Regions from separate parts of the Caldimonas aquatica genome, predicted to be linked through region 2. Evidence: predicted binding sites of a transcription regulator. Region 2 holds the regulator's gene; the other holds the start of a gene.
The links. The regulator LexA, encoded in region 2, represses DNA repair genes until DNA is damaged. The targets are predictions, from matches to a motif close to ACTGTATNNNNATACAGT.

Region 1 (9,009 bases), 290 kb from region 2:
CCTGGCGACGGGAGCGTTCTTCGTCGTCGGCCTGGTCTTGCTACTGCCGGTCAACGTGGCCAGAGGACGTGCCGCGGCGGCTGCATGACCGCCGCCGAAGGAGCCGTTCGACCGCGGGATGAGCGTCAGGGCTGCGCAGGCGAAGGGCCCGTGAGCGACGCGGGGGCAGCCCGGACCTGCACCGGGAAATCCAGCCAGGCGTCGACGATGCGACGAAGGACGGCGACGTCGCCGGTGGTGTAGGCGACGGTCTCGGCCGGTTCGCAGCCGAAGACGTCCGGCCCCTCGCGTTCTTCGAGCAATCGCCTGGCGTGGCGGGCGACGGGCTCGGCCGTGTCCACCAGGATCACTTCAGGCCCCAGAGCGGCGCGCAGGGCCTCCATGGCGAACGGATAGTGCGTGCAGCCGAGGACTACGGTGTCCACGTCCGCCTGGCGCAAGGGTTCGCAATAGCGCTGCGCGAGGGCCCGCACGTCGTGGGCTGCCGTGTCTCCTGCCTCGATGGCCTGCGCGAGGCCCGGGCAGGGCTGGAGGTGCAGTTGGGCATGCTCGCGGTAGGGCGCGATGAGGCGCTGAAATTTCTCGCTGCGCAAGGTACCCGTGGTCGCCAGCACGCCGATGCGCTTGTTGCGACTCATCGCCAGCGCCGGCTTCACACCGGGCTCGACGCCGACGAACGGGACGCCGGGGTGCCGCTCCCGCAGATGACGGGCGGCGGCGGCGGTGGCGGTGTTGCAGGCGATGACCACCAACGCCGCTCCTTGTCCTACCAGGAACGAGGTGATGAGCTCGCTGCGCTCGATGACGTAGGCCGCGTCGCGCTCACCATACGGGGCGTAACCGGAATCGGCCAGATAGACGAGCCGCACGCTGGGCATCGCGCGGTGGAGCGCCCGCAGCACCGACAGCCCGCCCACGCCGGAATCGAAGACGCCGACGGTGACGGGGCGGGGGCGGGCGGTGTCCATGCTTTCGGCGGGGGAAAGATGGGGCGGGAGTCTAGCAGCGCCTCATTCTTGTGGCCGCGGTGCATCTGTTTTGACCGCCGGGGGTGGACGGGCAGGGGGCGCGATCCGCTAGAATCGAACGATCGTTCGTTTTTTGGCCCGCCCGCCGTCGCCCAGGTGGCCGCCCGCCTTGCGCACCGCACCATAGAATGGGCAGTTAACGTTTACGTCAATCCAAAGGAGAACGTCGCATGAAGGCACTGGTACCGGTCAAGCGCGTCGTCGACTACAACGTGAAGGTTCGCGTGAAGTCCGACGGCACGGGGGTGGACATCGCCAACGTCAAGATGAGCATGAACCCCTTCGACGAGATCGCCGTCGAGGAGGCCACCCGGCTGAAGGAAAAGGGCGTGCTGACCGAGGTGGTCGCCGTCTCCTGCGGCGTGACGCAGTGCCAGGAGACGCTGCGCACCGCGATGGCGATCGGCGCCGACCGCGGCATCCTCGTCGAGACGAGCGAGGAACTGCAACCGCTGGCCGTGGCCAAGCTGCTCAAGGCGCTGGTGGACAAGGAAAAGCCGGACCTGGTGATCCTGGGCAAGCAGGCGATCGACGACGATTGCAACCAGACGGGCCAGATGCTCGCGGCACTGCTCGACTGGCCGCAGGCGACGTTCGCCTCCAAAGTCGAGGTGGCCGACGGCCACGCCACCGTTACCCGTGAGGTCGACGGCGGCCTGGAGACCGTCAAGCTCAAGCTGCCGGCCGTCATCACGACCGATCTGCGCCTGAACGAGCCGCGCTACGTGACGCTGCCCAACATCATGAAGGCCAAGAAGAAGCCGCTGGACACCGTCAAGCCGGCCGATCTCGGCGTGGACGTCACGCCGCGTATCAAGACGCTCAAGGTCAGCGAGCCGCCCAAGCGCAGCGCCGGCATCAAGGTGGCGGACGTGGCCACGCTGGTCGACAAGCTGAAGAACGAAGCCAAGGTGATCTGAGCCCGCAGCCACCCGGAGAATCGAGATGCCCATTCTTGTCATTGCTGAACACGACAACGCCTCCATCAAGGGCGCCACGCTCAACACCGTGACTGCGGCCGCGAAGTGCGGCGGCGACGTGCACGTGCTGGTGGCCGGTCACAACGCCCAGGGCGCGGCCCAGCAGGCCGCGCAAATCGCGGGCGTTGCCAAGGTGCTGCTGGCCGACGCGCCCCACCTGGCCGAGGCTCTGGCCGAGAACGTCGCTGCGCAGGTGCTGGCGGTGGCGGGCGGCTACAGCCACATCCTCTTTCCCGCCACGGCGGCCGGCAAGAACGTCGCCCCGCGCGTGGCGGCCAAGCTGGACGTGGCGCAGATCTCCGACATCACCAAGGTCGAAAGCGCCGACACCTTCGAGCGCCCGATCTACGCCGGCAATGCCATCGCGACGGTGCAAAGCGCCGACGCGGTGAAGGTCATCACGGTGCGCACGACGGCCTTCGACGCGGCCCCGGCCACCGGCGGCTCGGCGGCGGTCGAGACGGTGAGCCCGGTGGGCGATGCCGGCACGTCGAGCTTCGTCGGCCGCGAGACGACCAAGAGCGACCGCCCGGAGCTGACGGCTGCCAAGATCATCGTCTCGGGCGGCCGCGCGCTCGGCTCGGCCGAGAAGTTCACCGAGCTGCTCACGCCGCTGGCCGACAAGCTCGGTGCCGCGCTCGGCGCGAGCCGTGCGGCGGTGGATGCCGGCTATGCGCCCAACGACTGGCAGGTGGGGCAGACGGGCAAGATCGTCGCGCCGCAGCTCTACATCGCCTGCGGCATCTCGGGGGCCATTCAGCACCTGGCGGGCATGAAGGATTCGAAGGTGATCGTCGCGATCAACAAGGACCCGGAAGCCCCGATCTTCAGCGTGGCGGACTACGGCCTCGAGGCCGACATCTTCACCGCCGTGCCGGAGCTCGTGAAGGCGCTGTGATGCCGTCGGCGGGCGCCGCCCGTTCCGGCGCCCGCCGCCCACCCGTCGCACACGACCCGGCGCCCGAACGAGGTCCCGGGTCTTTTTTCTGCCCCGAAAGAGGGATGTGACAACCGAGGAGTCGCCGTGAGTTACCAAGCCCCCGTCAAGGACATGCTGTTTTGCATGAAGGAGCTGGCCGCGCTGGAGCAAGTCGCCCAGATGCCCGGCTTCGAGGAAGCCGGTCTGGAGACCGCCCAGGCCGTGCTGGAGGAGTGCGCGCGCTTCAACGAAGGCGTGCTGGCGCCGCTGAACTGGGAGGGCGACAAGAACCCCGGCAGCTGGGAGCGCGGCGAGGTCAAGACGGCCCCGGGCTTCAAGGAAGCCTTCCGGCAGTTCGCCGAAGGGGGCTGGCAGGGGCTGCAGCATCCGGCGGAGTTCGGGGGGCAGGGGCTGCCGAAGACGATCGGCGCCGCGTGCGGCGAGATCCTCAACAGCGCGAACCTCAGCTTCGCGCTGTGCCCGCTGCTGACGGACGGGGCCATCGAGGCGCTGCTGACCGCCGGCACGCCGGAGCAGCAGCAGACCTACATCCCGCGCATGATCACCGGCGAGTGGACCGGCACGATGAACCTGACCGAGCCCCAGGCCGGCTCGGACCTGGCGCTCGTGCGCACCAAGGCCGTGCCGCAGGGTGACGGCACCTATCGCATCAGCGGGCAGAAGATCTTCATCACCTACGGCGAGCACGACATGGCGAAGAACATCGTCCATCTCGTGCTGGCGCGCACGCCCGACGCTCCGGAGGGCGTCAAGGGCATTTCGCTGTTCATCGTGCCCAAGTTCCTGGTGAACCCGGACGGCTCGCTGGGCAAGCGCAACGATGTCTACTGCGCCTCGATCGAGCACAAGCTCGGCATCAAGGCCAGCCCCACGGCCGTGCTGGTGTACGGCGACGACAAGGGCGAGGTCGGACCGGGGGCGATCGGCTATCTCGTGGGCCAGGAGAACCGCGGCCTCGAGTACATGTTCATCATGATGAACGCCGCCCGCTTCGCCGTGGGCGTGCAGGGCATCGCGGTGTCCGAGCGCGCCTACCAGAAGGCGGTGCAGTACGCCAAGGAGCGCATCCAGTCGCGCCCGGTGGATGGTTCCGCGAACAAGGCCGTGCCGATCATTCACCACCCCGACGTGCGCCGCATGCTGATGACGATGCGCGCGACGACCGAGGGCTGCCGGGCGATGGCGCTGGTGGCCGCGGCCGCGTACGACGCCGCTCACCACCACCCGGACGAGCAGGTGCGCAAGCAGAACCAGGCCTTCTACGAGTTCATGGTGCCGCTGGTCAAGGGCTACAGCACCGAGATGAGCCTGGAGGTGACGAGCCTGGGCGTGCAGGTGCACGGCGGCATGGGCTTCATCGAGGAGACGGGCGCGGCCCAGTACTACCGCGACGCGAAGATCCTCACGATCTACGAAGGCACGACCGCCATCCAGGCCAACGATCTGGTGGGTCGCAAGACGGCACGCGATGGCGGTCAGACGGCCCGTGCGATCGCCGCGCAGATCGAGGCGACCGAGGCCGAGCTTGCGCGCCGCGACAGCCCGGCCGCACGCGCCATGCTGACGCGCCTGAAAGCCGCGCGCGAGGCCTTCCTGCAGGTCGTGGGTTTCGTCTGCGAGCAGGTCAAGGGCCATCCGAACGCCGTGTTCGCCGGGAGCGTCCCGTACCTGATGCTTGCCGGCAACCTGATGGCCGGCTGGCAGATGGCGCGCGGGCTGATCGCTGCCGAGGAGCGGCTCGCGCAAGGGCAGGACGAGGCCTTCATGCGCGCCAAGATCGCCACCGCCCGCTTCTACGCCGAGCACCTGCTGGCCCGGGTGCCTGGCCTGCGTGATGCGATCGTCGAAGGCGGCGAGAGCGTCACGGCCTTGCCGGTCGAGGCTTTCTGAGGCGAGCACCGCACATCAACGAAGGAGACAAGCACGTGTCCGTACCCGCGATCCTCAAGCAACTGTCGATGCCGGTGATCGGCTCGCCACTGTTCATCATCAGCAACCCCAAGCTGGTGATCGAGCAGTGCAAAGCCGGCATCGTCGGATCGATGCCGGCGCTCAATGCCCGCCCGGCCTCGCAACTCGACGAGTGGCTGGCCGAGATCACCGAAACGCTCGCGGCGTACAACCGCGCGCACCCCGAGCGGCCGGCCGCGCCGTTCGCGATCAACCAGATCGTGCACAAGTCCAACGACCGGCTGGAGCACGACCTGGAGCTGTGCGTCAAGTACAAGGTGCCTGTCATCATCACGTCGTTGGGTGCGCGCCCGGAGGTGAATCAGGCCGTCCACTCCTACGGTGGGGTCGTGCTGCACGACGTGATCAACAACACGTTCGCACGCAAGGCGATCGAGAAGGGCGCCGACGGCCTCATCGCCGTGGCGGCCGGCGCGGGCGGCCACGCCGGCACGACCAGCCCCTTTGCGCTGGTGCAGGAGATCCGCGAGTGGTTCGACGGTCCGCTGGCCTTGTCCGGCGCCATCGCCACCGGCCGCGCGATCCTGGCAGCGCGCGCGATGGGAGCCGACTTCGCCTACATCGGCTCGGCCTTCATCGCGACCGAGGAGGCGCGGGCAGTGGAGGGGTACAAGCAGATGATCGTCGAGAGTACGAGCCAGGACATCGTGTACTCGAACCTCTTCACCGGCGTGCACGGCAACTACCTGCGGGGCTCCATCGTCAACGCCGGCCTGGACCCGGACAACCTCCCGCAAAGCGATCCGAGCAAGATGGACTTCGGCGGTGGCGAAGGGGCCAAGAAGGCCTGGAAGGACATCTGGGGCTGCGGCCAGGGCATCGCTGCGGTCAAGGAAGTCGTGCCCGCCCGGGTGCTGATCGAGCGGCTGCGCAGCGAGTACGAGGCGGCCCGGCAGGAGTTGTGCGCGCCCTGACCGGCGTCGCGCGCTGACGCGACCGGGGCAGGCGGACGCCGGCCGGGAGGCGGCGCTGCGGCTTTCGCGGCGCCCGCCGAGTGCGTATACTGTATGGGTATACAGCACTGATGGCCCGTGACTGCTCGCTTGCCGCCCTGTCTGCCGTCGCCGCCCGGCCTCAAGGGCCGCGGCACGCCGGTGCGCATCGCTCACCGCTTCGAGCGCGAGAGCCGGGAGCCTTTCGATGACGGGTGGGGCACGCTGGACCAGCAGGCGGCGCTCGAAACCCTGCCGGCGGCCACGCAGGTGATCGAGGAGCGGGCCAAGTCCCTCCTCGCGCGCAACGACTCCCCCGACGTCCCCTTCGAGCTGTCGATCAACCCGTACCGCGGCTGCGAGCACGGTTGCATCTACTGCTACGCGCGGCCGACGCACAGCTACCTCAACCTTTCTCCGGGCCTGGACTTCGAGACGCGGATCGTCGCCAAGGTCAATGCGGCCGAGCGGCTGGAGGAGGAGCTGGCGAAGCCCTCGTACCGGCCCTCGCCGGTCAACATCGGCTCCGCAACCGACGCCTACCAGCCGGTGGAGCGGCGGCTGGGGATCACCCGCCAGGTGCTCGAGGTGCTCGAGCGTTGCCGGCACCCCTACACCATCGTGACCAAGTCCTCGGGGATCGAGCGGGACCTCGATCTGCTGGCCTCGGCGGCCGCGCGGCAGCAGGCCTGGGTGTCGGTGAGCATCACGACGCTCGACCCCGCGCTCGCCCGCAAGCTCGAACCGCGTGCGGCAGCGCCCCATCGGCGGCTGCAAACGGTGCGGCGGCTGCGGGAGGCCGGTGTGCCGGTGGGCGTGAACGTCGCACCCATCATCCCGTTCATCAACGAGCCGGAGATCGAGCGCATCATCGAGGCGGCGGCCGACGCCGGCGCCGCCTCGATCCACTACACGGTGCTGCGACTGCCTTGGGAGGTGGACCCGCTGTTTCAGGACTGGCTGGCGCGTCACTTCCCCGAGCGCGCCGCACGGGTGATGGCTCATGTGCGCGAGATGCACGGGGGGCGTGACTATCGCGCGGAGTTCGGCAAGCGCATGAAGGGCGACGGCTTGTGGGCGCAACTGGTGCGACAGCGCGTGCGCCAGGCCGCGAAGCGCTGCGGCATCGAGGGCGCGGCGCCGGCCCTGGACACCTCGGCCTTCGTGCCTCCCCGTCGGGGAAGGCAGCAGGAGCTCTTCTGAGCCACGAGCGGGAGACGCGGCAGGGGAAGCGCCCGTGGACGAGGGGGACGAGGGGGACGAGGGGGACGAGGGGGACGAGGGGGACGAGGGGGACGAGGGGGACGAGGGGGACGAGGGGGACGAGGGGGACGAGGGGGGCGAGGGGGGCGAGGGGGGCGAGGGGGAGCGAGGGGGAGCGAGGCTTTCGGGGGCGCAGCGTTCCCGCGCTCGCGTTCAGAGCCGGGAGGCGTCAGCGCGGCGGATGAGATGGTGGGCCAGATGGAAGGTGGAGGCGCACAGGCTCCAGCAGATCCAGGCCGTATAGAGCGTGTGGCTGGGGTAGTGGGCGCCGCGCAGCGTCTGCGCCGCACCGAACAGCAGCCCCGAGGAGACCACTCCCGCGAGCCAGGCCCGCGCTCGGCGCCCGTCCGCCTCGCGCAGGGCGAAGTAGCCCGCCAGGAACGCGAAGGCCCCCGAGGCGTGCCCCGAAGGAAAGCAGTGCCCCGGGCCTCCATCGGTTTGTCCCAGTGCCCAGTGGCTGAGGTACGCCGCCCGGCCGCCGAACTCGGCCAAGTCCCAGGGGCAACTGGTCAGGCTCGCCTTCTTCAGCAGTGGAATGGCCAGGAGGCACAGCACGACGGCTGCGAGCTGCCAGCGTCTGGTCGCGGCCGGCACGCGGCTCCACCATCCCATGGGCCGCCAGGCCAGAAGCGCAAACCCCGAGAGCGCCAGGCCGCTCAACCACCGTCCGCCTTCGTGCAGGAGGGTGGAGGTGAGCGGATGGTCGCGCCACGGAAAGCCGCCGGGGCCCCCGATCCAGCGCATCACCGCGAGATCGCGGGCCGCGGCATCCCACAGGACGAGGGTGACGAGCCCGAAGGCCGCGACGGCGAGGTCGAAGCGCCAGAAGGCGAGGGTGGGCCGGGCCGGGTGCGGCCCACCCGCGTTCACTTGAAGAGGTCCTTCACGCGGTCGGCCCAGCTGCGGGCATTGGGCGAGTGGCGATCGCCGCCTTTCTTGAGCGACTCGTCCAGTTCTCGCATCAGCTTGCGCTGGTGTTCGGTGAGCTTGACCGGGATCTCGACGGCGATGTGGCAATACAGATCGCCCGGGTAGGCGGAGCGCACGCCCTTGATCCCTTTGCCGCGCAGGCGGAAGGTCTTGCCGTGCTGGGTGCCTTCGGGCAGCTCGATCTCGGCCCGTCCGCCCAGGGTGGGCACTTCGATGGTGCCGCCCAACGCGGCGGTCGTGATGCTCACCGGCACGGTGCAGTGCAGGTCGTCGCCATCGCGCTCGAAGATGTCGTGCTTCTTCAGGCGGATCTCGATGTACAGATCGCCCGGCGGACCGCCGTTGAGGCCGGGTTCGCCGTTGCCGGCGGAGCGGATGCGCATGCCGTCGTCGATGCCGGCCGGAATCTTGACCTCGAGCGTCTTGGTGCGCTTGACGCGCCCCTGACCCTCGCAGGTGGGGCAGGGGTGGGGGATGATGCGGCCCGCGCCGTGACAGTGCGGACACGTTTGCTGGATGCTGAAGAAGCCCTGTCGCAGGTGCACCGTGCCGGAGCCCGCGCAGGTGGGGCAGGTCTTGGGCGAGGTGCCGGGTTTGGCGCCGGTGCCGTGGCAGGTTTCGCAGTCGTCCCAGGTCGGCACGCGGATCTGTGCCTCCTTGCCGGCGGCAGCCTCCTCGAGGGTGATTTCCATCGCGTACGACAGGTCGTTGCCGCGATAGACCTGGGGGCCGCCGCGGCGACCGCCGCCCGCCCCGAAGATGTCGCCGAAGATGTCGCCGAAGGCTTCGGCGAATCCGCCGAAGCCTTCCGGGCCCCCGCGAAAGCCGCCCGCGCCCAGAGACGGGTCGACCCCGGCGTGACCGTACTGGTCGTAGGCCGCACGCTTCTTGGGGTCGGAGAGGATCTCGTAGGCCTCTTTGGCCTCCTTGAACTTCTCTTCCGCCTCCTTGGCCTTGTCACCCTG
Region 2 (9,009 bases):
CGCGAGGGCAGGCTCTACGGGCGCGGCACGTCGGACATGAAGACCTCGGTGGCCGCGATGGTGGTCGCCGCCGAGGAGTTCGTTCGCGCGCTCCCGGTCCACCAGGGCAGCGTCGCGTTCCTGCTCACCAGCGACGAGGAAGGCCCGTCGGTCGACGGCACCGTGAAGGTGTGCGAGTGGCTCGAACAGCGCGGCGAACGGCTGGACTACTGCATCGTCGGCGAGCCGACCTCGGTCGAGCGGCTGGGCGACATGATCAAGAACGGCCGCCGCGGGTCGCTTTCGGGCCGTCTCGTGGTCAAGGGCGTGCAGGGCCATATCGCCTACCCGCACCTGGCACGCAATCCGATCCACCAGCTGGCGCCGGCGCTCGCGGAGTTGGGCGCCACCGAGTGGGACGCCGGCAACGCCTTCTTCCCGCCCACGACGTGGCAAGTGTCCAACCTCCACGCCGGCACGGGCGCGACCAACGTGATCCCGGGCGAGGCGGTCGTGGACTTCAACTTCCGCTTCTCGACCGAGTCCACCCCCGAGGGCCTGCAGGAGCGCTTGGAGGCCGTGCTGCGCCGTCACGGGCTGGACTACCATGTGCAATGGACGCTGGGCGGGCGGCCGTTCCTGACGGAACCCGGAACGTTGACGCACGCCCTCACCGAGGCCATCCGGCAGGAGACGGGCCTCGTACCCGAGCTCTCCACCACCGGCGGCACTTCGGACGGGCGATTCATTGCCCGGCTGTGCCCGCAGGTCATCGAGTTCGGCCCGCCGAACGCCACCATCCACAAGATCGACGAGCATGTGGACGTGGCCTTCATCGAGCCGCTGAAGAACATCTACCGCAGGACGCTGGAAGCGCTGATCGCATGACCCTCATCGAGATGATCGAGCGCATGAGCGCCCGCCTCGACCAGGCGGGCGTTTCGTTTGGACACGGCACCACCAACGCCTTCGACGAAGCGGCGTGGCTGGCGTTGTGGGCGCTGCACTTGCCGCTGGACGGTCTGGCCGCCCACGCTTCGCGCGAGCTGTCGCGCGCGGACCAGGCGCGCATCAACGCCCTGGTGGACGAACGCATCACGACCCGCCGACCCGCCGCCTACCTGACCCAGGAAGCCTGGCTGCAGGGCGTTGCGTTCTACGTCGACGAGCGCGTGATCGTGCCGCGCTCCTTCATCGCCGAGCTGCTGGCCGACGGCACCATCGACCCTTGGCTGTCGGACCGCACGCGCCGCGTGCTCGACCTGTGCACCGGCAACGGCAGCCTCGCCGTGCTGGCGGCGATGGCCTATCCCGACGTGACCGTGGAGGCGGCGGACCTGAGCGCAGACGCGCTGGAGGTCGCCCGCATCAACGTCGAACGCCACGGCCTGACGGAGCGTGTGAGGCTGGTGCACAGCGACCTCTTCGACGCGCTGCCCGGCCCCTACGACCTCATCCTGTGCAACCCGCCCTACGTGAACGCCCGCTCGATGGCCGCCTTGCCGCCGGAGTACCAGGCCGAGCCCGCCCTGGCCCTGGCCGGCGGTGACGACGGCATGGACCTCGTGCGGCGGCTGCTGCGCGACGCTGCGGCCCGCATGAGCGAGGACGCCGTGCTCGTGCTGGAGATCGGCAACGAGCGCGAGCATTTCGAGGCCGCCTTCCCGCAGTTGGAGGTGGTGTGGCTGGCGACCAGCGCGGGCGACGAGCAGGTGCTGCTCGTCACCCGCGATGCGCTCCTCGCGGGAGGCCCGCGGTGATCGTCCTCAAGAACCTGACGCTGCGCCGCGGCGCCAAGGTGGTGCTGGAAGACGTCGACCTCACCATCCATGCCGGCGAGAAGGCCAGCGTGGTCGGGCGCAACGGCGCGGGCAAGTCGTCGCTCTTTGCGTTGCTGACCGGCCAGCTGCTGCCCGATGCAGGCGACGCGAGCATCCCGCCCGGCTGGCGCATCGCCGAGGTCGCCCAGTCGATGCCGGAGACGACCGACTCGGCGACCGACTTCGTGCTGCAAGGCGACCAGGCGTTGATGGAGGCGCAGGCCGCGCTCGCGGCGGCCGAGGCCGGCGGCGACGGCGATGCCATTGCGGAAGCCCACCAGCGCATCCAGGACGCGGGCGGCTTCGACGCCCGGCCGCGCGCGCAGGCTCTGCTGCTCGGCCTCGGCTTTCGCGGGGACCAGCTCGACCGCCCCGTCAACAGCTTCTCCGGGGGTTGGCGCATGCGGCTGCAGCTGGCCCGCGCGCTGATGTGCCCGGCAGACCTGCTCCTGCTCGACGAGCCGACCAACCACCTGGATCTGGATGCGCTGGTGTGGCTGGAGAGCTGGCTCAAGCGCTTCGAGGGCACGCTGCTCGTGATCAGCCACGACCGTGAGTTCCTCGACGCGGTGACCCGCGTGACCGTCCACCTGGAGGACGGCAAGCTCACGCGCTATGGCGGCAACTACAGCGCCTTCGAGACCCTGCGGGCCGAGCGGCTCGCTCAGCAGCAGGCCGCCTACGAGCGCCAGCAGGAGCGCATCGCGCAGCTGCAGCGCTTCATCGACCGCTTCAAGGCCAAGGCCACGAAGGCGCGCCAGGCCCAAAGCCGGGTGAAGGCACTGGAGCGGATGGAAAAGCTGGCGCCGGTGCTGACCAGCTCGGACTTCAGCTTCGAGTTCCGCGAACCGGCCAGCCTGCCCAATCCCATGCTCTCGCTCAAGGGCGTGGCATGCGGCTACCCGGCCGCCACGCCGGGAGGGGCTCCCGCGGTCATCGTGCACGACGTGAACCGCACCGTGCTCGCCGGCCAGCGCATCGGCATCCTGGGCGCCAACGGCCAGGGCAAGTCGACCCTCGTCAAGACGATCGCCCGCGTCCTGGCACCCATCGACGGACAACTCACCGAGGGCAAGGGCCTGGCGATCGGCTATTTCGCGCAGCAGGAGATGGATGTGCTGCGGCCGGACGAGAACCCGCTGCAGCACCTGATCCGCCTCGCCAAGGAGGTCAGCCCCCAGGCCCGCGAGCAGGAACTGCGGGACTTCCTCGGCGGCTTCCGGTTCATAGGCGACATGGCGCAGCAAAGCGTGGGCTCCATGAGTGGCGGCGAGAAGGCCCGCCTGGTGCTCGCGATGCTCGTCTGGCAGCGCCCCAACCTGCTGCTGCTCGACGAGCCGACCAACCACCTCGACCTGACGACGCGCGAGGCGCTCAGCATGGCGCTCAACGAGTTCGAGGGCACGGTGATGCTGGTGAGCCACGACCGCGCGCTGCTGCGTGAGGTCTGCGACGAGTTCTGGCTCGTCGCCAAGGGCCGCGTCGAACCCTTCGACGGCGACCTCGACGACTACCAGCGTTGGCTGCTCGAGCAGGCCCGCCTGCAGCGCGAAGCCCTCGCCCGCGGGGATTCCCCTGCGTCGGGCGCCGCGCAGGAAAGCGGCGCCAACCGCCGCGACGAACGCCGCGCGCAAGCGCAGGCCCGGCAACGCCTCGCCGAGCAAGCCAAACCGATCAAGAAGGCGCTCGCGGCGGTGGAAGCCGATGTCGCCCGCCTGACCGAGGAAAAGCAGGCGCTCGAACAAGCCCTGGCCGGCGGGGGCCTCAGCCCTGCCGAGTTGGCCGACCACGGGCGCCGGCTGAAGGCCGTGTCCGAGGCGCTCGAAGCCGCAGAGACACGCTGGCTGGAACTCGCGGACCAGCTCGAAGCGCTCGGCGCCTCGTAGCCCGAACAGCCCGAACAGCCCGACCCTCCGCCCTGACACTGCCCGCGCGGCGGGGCGGCCCCGTTCTTGTCCGACCTGCGTCGCAGCGATGCGGGGCATGGCCGTTCTTCATCTCACTCTGGCCGAGGACCACCCTCGTTCCCGCCCCTTCTCTCGAAACGGTTTTTGTCGCTTCTATTGCGTGCTATTTAATTGTGCTCGACAATCTCCACCATGCCGCGCCGCCCTACCCCTGTCGCCGAAGACGACCTGCTCCTGCTGGACAACCAGCTCTGCTTCGCGCTGTATTCCGCCTCGCTGGCGATGACCAAGCTCTACAAGCCGATGCTCGACCGCCTCGGCCTCACCTACCCGCAGTACCTGGTCATGCTGGTGCTGTGGGAGACGGATGGCAGATCGGTCAGCGAGCTGGGTGAACGCCTGCAGCTCGATTCGGGCACCCTCACGCCCCTGCTCAAGCGCCTGGAAGCGGCGGGCCTGGTGCGTCGTGAACGGGCCACCGACGACGAGCGTCGCGTGCTCGTCCACTTGACGAGCGAAGGCCGCGCGCTTCGACGTCGCGCCGTGCAGGTGCCGAAAGAGGTCGCCTGCGCGACCCAATGCAGCATCGAAGAAATCATCGACTTGCGACAGCGCCTGCACGCCCTGCGCCGCCGGCTGCAACCGGCCGCCCTGCCTCGCGAGCGCAAGCAGGACGCGGCATGAGCACGACCTCTGTCCTCCGCTGAAAGGAACCCTGTGAAACTCGAAAAAGCCCTGTACCGTGCCGAAGCCACCGCCACAGGCGGCCGTGACGGCCGCGCCGCGACACCCGACGGCACGCTGGACGTCAAGCTGCGCACCCCTCGCGAACTCGGCGGCGCAGGCGGTGCCGGCACCAACCCCGAGCAGCTGTTCGCCGCCGGCTACTCGGCGTGTTTCCTGAGCGCGATGAAGTTCGTCGCGGCGCACAAGAAGGTGGCGCTGCCGGCAGACGCGTCGGTCACCGCGCGGGTCGGCATCGGTCCCATTGCGAATGGTTTCGGCCTGGAAGCCGAACTGATCGTCGCGCTGCCCGGACTGCCCGGCGACGAGGCTCGCGCCCTGGTCGAGGCGGCGCATCGCGTCTGCCCCTATTCGAACGCGACGCGCAACAACATCGAGGTCAAGCTCAGCCTGGCGTGACAGAACTGACGGAGGCCGGGCTGTGGGCCGGAGTCAACGACCGGCCATCAAGCGCAACAGCAGTTCCACCCGCGCCTTGCTCGGGATGAGGGGGGTGACCGGCAAGGCATCCCCCTCCCGACCCACGATCGGCCCCTCCAGGCAGCGGGTACTGCGCAACACCCGCACGCCGGCCGCCTGGGCCTCCAGCAGCGCCGTCTCCAACTCACGGTGCACGGTGCCATTGCCCGTCGCCGCCACCACCAGCCCAGCGACTCCCAGGTTGCACAGCGCGCGCACCAAGGCCCCATCGGCGTGCGTGTGGCTGGTCACGATCTCGACGCGCGGCCAGCCTGCGGGGTCGGGCTCGAGCACACCGAGCCCGAGCGGCTCCCCCTGCGGCCAGGGCCGCCACTGCCGCACGCGCCCCTCCTCCACGCAGCCGATCGGCCCCGCGTCGCCGCTGCCGAAGGCGTCGAGCCGGTAGGTGTGGACCTTGCGTACCTCGATCGCCCCGTGGATCGTCCCTGCGACGACCGCCACCACGCCCCGGGCCTGCGGATGGCGCGCCACACCGACCGCATCGAGCAGGTTCTGCGGACCGTCCGGGTGGAGCGCGGTGGCCGGGCGCATCGCCGCGGTCAGCACCACCGGCTTGGTGGGCCCGAGGACGCGCTGCAGGAAGTAGGCCGTCTCTTCCAACGTGTCCGTGCCGTGCGTGATGACGACGCCGCACACCTCCTCGCGCGCCAGGTGGTGACCGACCCGCCGCGCCAGCGTCTGCCACGTCGCGTAGTCCATGTCCTTGCTGTCGAGTTGCGCGACCTGTTCGGCCTCCAGCGGCATGTCACGCAGCGCAGGCACCGCCTCCACCAAGGCCTGCACGGCGAGTTGGCCCGCCCTGTAACCCGTGTGGTCACTGCTGCTCGCTGCCGTGCCGGCGATCGTTCCCCCCGTGCCCAGCACCACCACCCGCTTCGATTGGTTTTGCATTTCCCGCCATCCTGGATAAAAATACAGATACTGGATGCCCGAACAGTGGCGCAAGCGCCTGGGTGTGTGCGCGGCGGCCCGGGCCTGTCCGTCACCACCTTGCCGCCCCGCTCACGTGCGGGGCGCCGTTGGAGAACCGCTCATGTCCGAATCGCCCAAGCTCACCGCCCGCCAGCAACAGGTGCTCGACCTGATCCAGAGCGCGATCGAGCGTACCGGAGCGCCCCCCACGCGGGCCGAGATCGCGGCCGAACTCGGTTTTCGCTCGGCGAACGCGGCCGAAGAGCACCTCCAGGCGCTGGCCCGCAAGGGCGTGATCGAACTGGTGGGCGGCACCTCGCGGGGCATCCGGCTCAAGTCTGACACACTGCGATCCCTGCACGAGTCGCGCATCAAGCAGTTCAATCTGCCCTTGCCCAGCCTCGCGCAACTCGCGCTGCCGCTGGTGGGCCGCGTCGCAGCCGGCAGCCCCATCCTCGCGCAAGAGCACATCGATCAGACGGTGCACGTCGAGGCCACGCTCTTCCAGCGCCGCCCGGACTACCTCCTCAAAGTACGCGGCATGAGCATGCGCGATGCGGGCATCCTCGACGGCGATCTGCTCGCGGTGCAACGCAGCAAGGAGGCCAAGAACGGCCAGATCGTCGTCGCCCGGCTGGGCGACGAGGTGACGGTCAAGCGGCTGCGCCGGCACCGGCAGCACATCGAGCTGGTCGCCGAGAACCCCGACTACCCCAGCATCATCGTCGAGCCAGGCCAGGACTTCGAGCTCGAGGGCATCGCAGTCGGCCTCATCCGCAACACGATGCTGATGTGAACCGGGCGCGCGTCCGAGGCTCGGCGCGCCCGGCTTGAATGCCCGGGTTGAATTCATGTGCCGCCCGCGGGTGGCGGGCGCTCGCCGTGCAGCGGAAAGGCTGCCGTCGAGCCCCGCGGGTGGTGCCAGGCCAAGCGTCTCTCGAGCGCTTGTGCCCTTGCCTCCAATCCTGCCGAAACGTCATTGCGGTTCTTGATATTTCGGAGTTGGACATGCCTGCATCTCATTCACTCGACCTGTGCCTCAACTTCGGCACCGCGGTTGCGGCCTCGCCCGTCCCGAACGTGCGGGCCCCCGCGGCGCGGGGGCGGTCGCCGTCGCTCCAGGGCCCGTCACTTCGGGGCCCGTCTCTTCAGGGCCCCTTCCTCCTGCCCCGGCCCCCTCGGATGCTTCGCTGGCCGCAAGCCTTGGTGCGCCGGCTCGGTGAGTGGATGGGCATGCGGCCCCGCACCGAGGAGGCAACGGGGGGCACGGCCCCCGTGCCGACCGGCTGGACGGCCTTGGACGAGGCCTTGCCCTCGGGCGGCTGGCAGGCCGGCGAAGTGGTCGAGGTGTGCTCTCCACACCCGGGGTGGACGGAGATCCCGCTGCTCTGGCCGCTGCTTCGCCACGCCACTGTCTGCGGCCACCCCGTCGCACTCCTCGGTCTGCCGCCAAGCAGTCCCCTGCCCTCCTGCGTCACCGCAGACTGGTGCGTGTCGGGAGACGTTCACCCCTCCGGGGCACGCGGCGAGCAGAACCACGGGGCCACCATCCTTCCGGCGCTGCGCACGGCGGCCGAGTGGCAAGCCGCCTGCGACGCCGCCGACCGCTGGTTCGCTCGGCAAGGCCGCAGGGCACTGCTCCTGGTGTGGGCCCTGGAAGCTCCGGCCGCGGGGGTGCGGCGCCTGCGCCGGCTGGCCCGACGCACCGGTGCATGGGTCTGCGTGGTGCGCCCCAGCCTTGCACGGTGGGACGACCTGTGGGCGGACGCGAGGCTGGCTTTGCTCTGCCCGGGCGTCCGAGGTGCGCAGGTGCAGGTGCGCACGGACAACCGGCCCCTGGGGCGCACCCTGCAACTCGCGTGGCAGGCCGACATTGCGCTTCCGCCCGCGCCCCTGCACCTGGGCGACGCGCAGCCGCGCGTGCGCGTGCGGCAGGACCCGCACGATCGACGGCGTGCGGTGGTGAGCGGCCGCCTGGACGAGGTGTGCCAGGCCCTGGACCGTCTGGCGCGCGAGGAAGCGCGCGCCAGTTCCGAGGCCCACACCTCCTAGGCTCGCGGTGGGCGTGGCCGGACTGGGCCTGGCCAGGGCCGGGCCTTGGCACTCAGAGGGCGTCCTCCGGCAGCGCTGCGGCGACCAGCCGCTGCGTGTAGGAATGTCGCGGCGACTCGAGCACGTCCTCCACGGGGCCGCTTTCGACCACCTCGCCGTCCTTCATGACGATCACGTCGTGGGCCATCGCGCGGATCACGTCCACGTCGTGGGTGATGAGCAGGTAGGCCAGGCCCCGCTCCCGCTGCAATCGCTGGAGCAGCCTCAGCACTTGCTGCTGGATGGTGACGTCCAATGCGCTGGTCGGTTCGTCCAGCACGAGCACGCGCGGGTCCACCACGAGGGCGCGGGCAATGGCCAGCCGCTGCCGCTGCCCGCCCGAGAATTCGTGCGGGTAGCGGTCCAGCAGCCCGGGGAACTGCGACTCGGTGAGCCCGACGTCGGCCAGTGCCTGGGCCACCCGGGCCCGCCGTGCCTGCGCGTCGAGCTCCGGCGCATGCACACGCAGGCCCTCACCCACCAGCTCGCCCACGGTCATGCGCGGCGAAAGCGACGAGAACGGGTCCTGGAAGACCACCTGCAATTGCCGACGCAACGGTCGATCCGCACTTTGCCGGTAGGCCCACCGGCCGCCGCAGACTTCCAGTTCACCCTCGCTCGGCAACAGGCCCAGCACCGCGAGCGCGAGAGTGGACTTGCCGGAGCCCGACTCTCCGATCACGCCCAGCGTGCGCCCCGCAGCAAGACGCACCTGGGCACCCTTCACCGCCTCGAAGCGCCCCTTGCGGAACCAGCCCTTGAGTCCGGGGACGGGCACCGGGTAGGAGACCTTCAACCCTTGTGCCTGCATCAGCACCTCGCCGCCCGCAGGCTCGTCGACGTCGCGCACCGGGCGGCTGTCGATCAGCTTGCGCGTGTATGGATGCTGGGGCGCACGGAAGACATCTTCGACCCGACCTTGCTCGACCAGATGGCCGTTCTCCATCACCGCGACGCGCTGAGCGAAGCGTTTCACCAGGTTCAAGTCGTGCGTGATGAGCAGAACCGCCATGCCGGTGCGCGCCTGCAACTGCGCGAGCAGTTCCAGGATCTGCTGTCGCACCGTGACGTCCAGG

Region 1: OMP39_RS09410 (PA0069 family radical SAM protein) is a predicted target of LexA. The motif match lies at 5,922-5,939, and genes of this name have one in related genera.

What each region holds. Positions count from the first base shown of each region.
Region 1 is NZ_CP110257.1:2,078,652-2,087,660, reverse strand. It holds gene OMP39_RS09440 (MFS transporter) at 1-88, shown strand, start outside; gene murI (glutamate racemase) at 126-968, opposite strand; gene OMP39_RS09430 (electron transfer flavoprotein subunit beta/FixA family protein) at 1,199-1,948, shown strand; gene OMP39_RS09425 (electron transfer flavoprotein subunit alpha/FixB family protein) at 1,974-2,906, shown strand; gene OMP39_RS09420 (acyl-CoA dehydrogenase) at 3,033-4,838, shown strand; gene OMP39_RS09415 (NAD(P)H-dependent flavin oxidoreductase) at 4,907-5,833, shown strand; gene OMP39_RS09410 (PA0069 family radical SAM protein) at 5,951-7,054, shown strand; gene OMP39_RS09405 (phosphatase PAP2 family protein) at 7,268-7,984, opposite strand; gene dnaJ (molecular chaperone DnaJ) at 7,981-9,009, opposite strand, start outside.
Region 2 is NZ_CP110257.1:1,783,978-1,792,986, forward strand. It holds gene dapE (succinyl-diaminopimelate desuccinylase) at 1-867, shown strand, start outside; gene prmB (50S ribosomal protein L3 N(5)-glutamine methyltransferase) at 864-1,739, shown strand; gene OMP39_RS08075 (ABC-F family ATP-binding cassette domain-containing protein) at 1,736-3,685, shown strand; gene OMP39_RS08080 (MarR family winged helix-turn-helix transcriptional regulator) at 3,899-4,390, shown strand; gene OMP39_RS08085 (organic hydroperoxide resistance protein) at 4,424-4,849, shown strand; gene OMP39_RS08090 (asparaginase) at 4,883-5,821, opposite strand; gene lexA (transcriptional repressor LexA) at 5,964-6,638, shown strand; gene OMP39_RS08100 (hypothetical protein) at 7,076-7,894, shown strand; gene OMP39_RS08105 (ABC transporter ATP-binding protein) at 7,947-9,009, opposite strand, start outside.